One region of the Bacillus sp. EB106-04-04-XG123 genome, then DNA from elsewhere that is predicted to be linked to it. Evidence: a T-box and tRNA genes for the amino acid it is inferred to sense, from the RefSeq annotation. Region 1 holds a T-box; the other holds one or more tRNA genes.
The links. The T-box of region 1 lies ahead of thrS (threonine--tRNA ligase). A T-box ahead of a tRNA ligase gene usually reads a tRNA of that ligase, here a tRNA-Thr.
Positions count from the first base shown of each region.

Region 2: it has a tRNA-Thr gene. The T-box ahead of thrS (threonine--tRNA ligase) is inferred to sense a tRNA for this amino acid. The anticodon was not compared.

Region 1 covers NZ_JBYTDZ010000006.1:62,310-65,804, reverse strand. Annotated here, with positions in the region: gene AC3WTB_RS17330 (DUF1835 domain-containing protein) at 199-1,383, shown strand; T-box leader at 1,458-1,681, shown strand; T-box leader at 1,719-1,943, shown strand; gene thrS (threonine--tRNA ligase) at 1,997-3,495, shown strand, end outside.
Region 2 covers NZ_JBYTDZ010000004.1:9,615-13,109, forward strand. Annotated here, with positions in the region: gene AC3WTB_RS13055 (MurR/RpiR family transcriptional regulator) at 1-326, opposite strand, end outside; gene murQ (N-acetylmuramic acid 6-phosphate etherase) at 341-1,252, opposite strand; tRNA gene AC3WTB_RS13065 (tRNA-Glu) at 1,473-1,547, shown strand; tRNA gene AC3WTB_RS13070 (tRNA-Val) at 1,554-1,629, shown strand; tRNA gene AC3WTB_RS13075 (tRNA-Thr) at 1,633-1,705, shown strand; tRNA gene AC3WTB_RS13080 (tRNA-Tyr) at 1,734-1,818, shown strand; tRNA gene AC3WTB_RS13085 (tRNA-Gln) at 1,823-1,894, shown strand; gene rocF (arginase) at 2,031-2,942, shown strand; gene sigW (RNA polymerase sigma factor SigW) at 3,126-3,495, shown strand, end outside.

The DNA of each region.
Region 1 (3,495 bases):
TGTACGCAAATAGCCCCATTTCGTGGGGCTTTTCGTTTTTCGTAAAAGTCTAGCTACCACTGTTCTGCCATGATTACTTCTGTAAAGATCTAATCATCTCCTCGTCATACTTTTGAATGAAATTGACTCAATAGAATTGACGCAAGAACCATGAATAGGTGAAGATGAAATAAACTGTAAGATAAAGGGAGACGGATGATGATACATATCATATTTGGGGCGGCAGCTGCCGGTAGTTTAAAACAAGCAATACGTGAAATGAAGCAAGATCAAATAGATGATGTCATCTCTTTTGATGATATTTATTCAATTGGGCCACTTCTACATTTACACGAACATGAAGGACAAGCGAACCGTATAGAGTGGCTGCGTAACGTGATGTCAAATGAATTTGGCTATTTTGATGACATGGTCAACGATCAGCATAGAATGCTTCAGCAAATAAAAGAAATAAAAGCTGGCAGTCGTATACTCATCTGGACAGGCAGTAATGCACATGAGCAAATTGGCTTGAGATATGCCGTCTATTTATTAAAAGAAAAAAGGGTTGAATTGTCAGTAATCAATACAACGACAGCATTTGATCAGCTGTTCAATACGAATACAAGAAGAATGATCCTTCGAGATTCCGGAGAAATCACATCTGAAAAATTTAAAATTTTGTATGAGAGTAAAGAGCATAGTCACATAGTGACAAAAGAAGAGAGAGAAAGATTACAAAACGAATGGCTTTCATTTGCTAAAGAAAATGATACGCTTCGGATATGGCAAAAAGGACAAATGATCAGCGTACCAGAAGATGAATTTGATGCTTATTTAGTGAAAATGGCTAAGCGGCTTCATCAGTCCGCGCCAGAAGAGGAGTATATCGTCACTCCACGCTTAATAGGAGAAGTCATTGGTCATTTAGATCAGTATATCGGTGATGATTTTATTGAATATCGATTGAAGACATTAATTGATCAAGGGATGTTTGACATGAAAGGAAAACGAACTTCCATGCGTTATTACTCGATTAAACTGACAGAGTTCGGTCAGAACTTCAAAAAATGGGTGTGCTGTCGAGAGTTTAAGGATCATCCTTTTGTGAAAATTGAAGGAGATTACGGTGGTGAACCTTTTCATTGCGGGCATTGTCAATGTCATTTAGAAAGAGATGATGTACCAATGAGTGATACCCTTTTCTCAAAGTTATGGAATTGGAATATACAGTATGGCCGCTGGTTTGACGAAGAAACCGATGATTTGCAGCCAAATGGTGTAGACATGGAAAAGAAATTCAATCAAGAAGGAGAGAGAATCACTGAAGAAGTGAAACGGGCCTTATCACCTGCGTTTCAAATTGAATATAGCCCAAGTGAATACACACAATATTACATTTAAAGAATGAATTTCAAAAGCTCTTCACAAAATAATCCTTTACATCATCCATCATCATCATGTAAGATATGGAGAAATTAAAAGCGAAGAAAAGGACATGAGCCATTTTTACTGGTTATCAGAGAGGGAAGTCACGCTGAAATCTTCCTAACACAGAAAAGTTGTCTTACCACCTTTGAGCTGTATTGGGGAAATTACAGTATCCAATATCGTCTACGCCACGTTACGGCACCAGAGCCATAAAGCGAATACGCATTATGGGAATTTGGGTGGAACCACGGATCACACATTCGTCCCTCTATGAGGGATGGGTGTGTTTTTTTGTACACTCATATAGGATCATTGCTTTGAAAAGGACATGAGCAGCTTTTATCGGTTACCAGAGAGGGAAGTCACGCTGAAATCTTCCTAACGCAGAAAAGCTGTCTTACCACCTTTGAGCTGTATTGGGGAAAATTGCAGTATCCAATACCGTCAATGCCGCGTTACGGCACCAGAGCCATAAAGCGAATACGCGTTATGGGAATTTGGGTGGAACCACGGATTACACATTCGTCCCTCTATGAGGGATGGGTGTGTTTTTTTTATTTCAAAAAATAGGAAAGGTGTGTCAGTTATGAGAGAAAACATGGTGAAGATTCAATTTCCAGATGGAAAGATAAAGGAGTTTCCCGCAGGTACGACTGTTGCAGATGTTGCCTCCCATATTAGTCCGAGCTTAAGAAAAAAAGCAGTGGCGGGAAAGGTCAATGATCAAATGGTTGATTTAAGTGAAAAGCTAAACAGCGATGCTGGGCTGTCTATTGTCACACTTGATTCAAAAGAAGGGGTTGAAGTGCTGCGCCATACATCAGCACACGTATTAGCCCAGGCTGTGAAAAGGTTATATGACAATGTCACACTGGGGATCGGACCTGTCATTGAAAATGGATTTTACTATGATATGAAGCTCGATCAAACATTAAGCGTAGAGGATTTGGAAGAAATTGAAAAAGAGATGAAAAACATCATAAATGAGAATCATCCCATCCAAAGAAAAGAGGTCTCTTACAAAGAAGCAGAAGCGCTGTTTGCACATGATCCATATAAGCTGGATATTTTAAAAGGGTTACCCTCTCAAGAAGCCATCACAGTTTATCAGCAAGGAGAATTTGTAGATTTATGCCGCGGGCCGCATGTACCTTCTACAGGGTACTTAAAGTCATTTAAACTAACACGTGTTGCAGGGGCTTATTGGCGGGGAGATAGCAATCAGGATGTCTTGCAGCGAGTGTATGGTGTAGCGTTTCAGCATCCAAATCATCTAGCTGATTATCTTCATTTCATGGAAGAAGCAAATAAACGTGATCACCGGAAATTAGGGAAGCAGTTATCCCTCTTTATGTTTTCAGAAGAAGCACCAGGCATGCCGTTTTATTTACCAAAAGGTCAGATTGTCAGAAATGAATTAATGGCCTTTTCAAGAGAAGTGCGAGGAAAAGCGCAATACGAAGAAGTGAGTACACCGTTTATGATGAACCAAGAGCTTTGGGAAAAGTCAGGGCACTGGGATCATTATCATGAAAATATGTATTTCTCAGAAGTAGACCATACAAGCTTTGCTTTAAAACCGATGAACTGTCCAGGGCATATGCTCATGTTCAAAAACAGCTTATATTCATACAGAGACCTCCCGATCAGAATGGCTGAGTTTGGCCAGGTGCATCGTCATGAATTTAGCGGAGCGTTAAATGGATTGTTCAGGGTCAGGACATTTTGCCAAGATGATGCTCACATTTTTTTAAGAGAAGATCAAATCGAAGCTGAAATCAAACGGATTTTCCAATTAGTTGATCATGTGTATCGGACATTTGGGTTTGAGTATTCCGTCGAGCTATCCACTCGTCCAGAAAAAGCCTTAGGGGATGATGCCATTTGGGAAATATCCGAAACAGCACTAAAAAATGTGCTTGATCGTCTAAAGGTCGACTATCAGCTAAATGAAGGAGATGGGGCATTTTATGGCCCGAAGATCGATTTTCATATTAAAGATGCCCTGCAGCGGAGCCATCAGTGCGCCACAATTCAGCTGGATTTTCAAATGCCTGAGAAATTTGATTTAACATATATCAACGA
Region 2 (3,495 bases), on a different contig from region 1:
TTAATCGATTGAATCGAGTTTCCTGCTGTTTTTTGAATAATGGATTGAAGCGGTTCATCTTGTTCGATATCTCTGTAGCCTTGTTTATCGTCATGCATCAAGTCTCCAGCGATCCGCATTTTTAAATCTTGATAGCCATCCAGCCCGAGAGATTTACAAAGACGGATGACTGCAGAGCTGCTTGCGCCGGCTGCCTGACTGATTTCGTGTACTGTACTTTTAATGACTTTGTCAGGATGGGCAAGGATATAGTCTGCAATGATTTTTTCAGATTGGGGGAGCTTTGATTTGATTGTGTGTAGTAGGGTAAGTCCACCTGCTGACATGAGCTCTGCCTCCTTTAGGATTGATAACGTGAGATCGCTTTGTCGATGTGGCCATTCGTTTTGCTCAGTAAATCTTTGGCTGTTTTCTTGTCTGTGTTTGTTTGGAGCATGACGATGGCAGTTTTGACTTCTAAGTCTGCTGCTTCGAGAGTCTTTACGGCTTGTTCGTAGGAAGCATTTGTCACATGTTGAATGATGGTGATGGCGCGTTCTTTTAATTTATGATTGCTGACTTTTACATCAACCATCAGGTTTTCATATACTTTGCCTTGTCTGACCATGACTGAGGTGGAAAGCATATTTAAAATCATTTTATGAGCGGATGCGGCTTTCATTCTTGTTGACCCAGTAATGGCCTCTGGTCCTACAATGACCTCAATGGCGCAATCTGCAAGCTCGCTAATTTCTGCTTGTTCATTGCAGCTGAGTGCTACTGTTTTAGCTCCAATTGACTTTGCATAGTTTAAAGCGCCGATGATATAAGGGGTCCTACCGCTTGCGGCAATTCCGACGACTGTATCTTTTGATGTCAGGTGGATGTGTACTAAATCCTGTTTGCCGGCTTCTTCACTATCTTCCACATCTTCGGCAGCTTGAGAAAAAGCTGAGTCTCCGCCTGCCATGATGCCTACAATGACATCAGGTGAGACGCTATAGGTTGGGGGACATTCGACAGCATCCATTACGCCAATTCTGCCGCTTGTTCCGGCGCCTAAATAAACGAGTCTGCCTCCATTTGAGATGGATTCATAGGCAAAGTCACTTGCTGTTTTGACATGGGGAAGTACAAGGTTGACTGCTTGAGCGACCTTCATATCTTCTTTATTAATCATCTGGAGTATTTCAAGCGGATCTGCTTGAGAAATTCCCATTGTGTTGGGGTTTCTTGATTCTGTTGTCAAAGAACGCAGTTGAGATGGCTGCATGTGACATACCTCCTTATTTCTTCATTTTCAGTATATTGAGTATGATATGAAATTTCAATATTATATTTGAATATTGAAATTATATTTCAGTCGAAATGTTGAATAAATAGGGAGTAAATAGTTAGAAAATAAAAAAAATAAAAATCCCCTTTACAAAAGGGGGACAACCTGTATATAATAACTTTTGTCAGCTTCACGGAAACAACAAACTTGACAAACTGGCCCGTTGGTCAAGCGGTTAAGACACCGCCCTTTCACGGCGGTAACACGGGTTCGAATCCCGTACGGGTCACCATGATGTGGAGGATTAGCTCAGCTGGGAGAGCATCTGCCTTACAAGCAGAGGGTCGGCGGTTCGAGCCCGTCATCCTCCACCATATGCCGGTGTAGCTCAACTGGTAGAGCAACTGACTTGTAATCAGTAGGTTGGGGGTTCAAGTCCTCTTGCCGGCACTGTTTTTTCTTTATCAATTCCATATGTGGAGGGGTAGCGAAGTGGCTAAACGCGGCGGACTGTAAATCCGCTCCCTCCGGGTTCGGCGGTTCGAATCCGTCCCCCTCCACCATTTTTGGGCTATAGCCAAGCGGTAAGGCAACGGACTTTGACTCCGTCATGCGTTGGTTCGAATCCAGCTAGCCCAGTTAAGACACCTTTTTCAAAAAGGTGTCTTTTTTTATGTTGGCAGAGAGAATGTATAACTATTCAAAATGTTGTCGAGTTGAGTCAGAAGGCATCAAGAAAGTAAAATATAAGCATGAACGGAAAGGGGATGTACATATGGGAGAGCAAAAGAAGGTCACGATTGTTGGAGTTCCGATGGACTTGGGGCAAACGAGAAGGGGCGTCGATATGGGGCCGAGTGCGATTCGTTGTGCAGGCGTAAAAGAAAAATTGGAAACGCTCTCATTTGATGTGGAGGATCTCGGAGATATTCCAGTTGAACAAAGAGATGATGAGAAAGGTTTATATACAAGTGAAAAGCTGAAAAATTTAACGGAGAATGCTGGTGCGAATCAGCTGCTTGCTGAGAAGGTTGACAGTATTGTGCAATCAGGTTCGTTTCCGCTCATTTTAGGTGGTGATCACAGTATTGCGATTGGCACACTTGCTGGGGTAGCCAAGCATTATGAAAACTTAGGAGTCATTTGGTATGATGCACACGGGGATTTGAATACGGAGGAAACCTCTCCTTCTGGAAATATTCATGGCATGCCGCTTGCTGTCAGTCTCGGTTTTGGGCATGCAGATTTAACGAACATTGGCGGTTATTCACCTAAATTGAAACCTGAAAATGTCGTTATAATTGGTGCTCGATCTTTAGATGAAGGAGAGCGGGCATTGATTCGAGAGAAAGGCATTAAAGTCTATACGATGCATGAAATTGATCGTTTAGGGATGACAAGGGTGATGGAGGAAGCTATTGCTTATCTAAAGGAAAGAACAGATGGTGTCCATCTCTCGCTTGATTTAGACGGGCTAGACCCAGCGGAATGCCCTGGTGTAGGCACTCCGGTAGCAGGCGGCATTAGTTACCGGGAGAGTCATCTTGCAATGGAGCTTTTAGAGGAGGCGGGTATTTTAACGTCTGCTGAATTTGTTGAAGTAAATCCGGTTTTAGATGAGAAAAACAAAACAGCAGAAGCGGCTGTGGCATTAATTGGATCGTTAATGGGTGAAAAGCTATTGTAGAGCGGGACTTGTTCCCGTTCTTTTTTGTTTTGGGAAAATTTAAGGATATGTTAAGGTTTTTACCGGTTGATAAGCGTAACACACTGTCAAAAATTTGTTACACTATTTTTTAGAGGAGAATGAAACCTTTTGGAAAGAGGTTCGTATACATAAAGACCGGTGAAGGCAGAGGTTGAATATACTATGGACACAATGATTAAAAAGAGAATTAAGCAAGTGAAAAAAGGCGACCAGAACGCATTTGCAGACATCGTAGACCTGTATAAAGACAAAATTTATCAGCTGTGCTACCGTATGCTTGGGAATGCACATGAAGCGGAGGATATTGCGCAGGAGGCGTTTATTCGTGCTTATGTGAATATCGAAAGCTTTGATGTGAATCGTAAGTTTTCCACGTGGCTGTACCGCATTGCAACCAACCTGACCATCGACCGTATTCGCAAAAAAAAGCCGGATTACTATTTAGATGCAGAGGTGGCAGGAACAGAAGGATTAAATATGTATTCTCAAATTGCTGCTGATGGCATTTTGCCAGAGGATGAGGTGGTGTCTC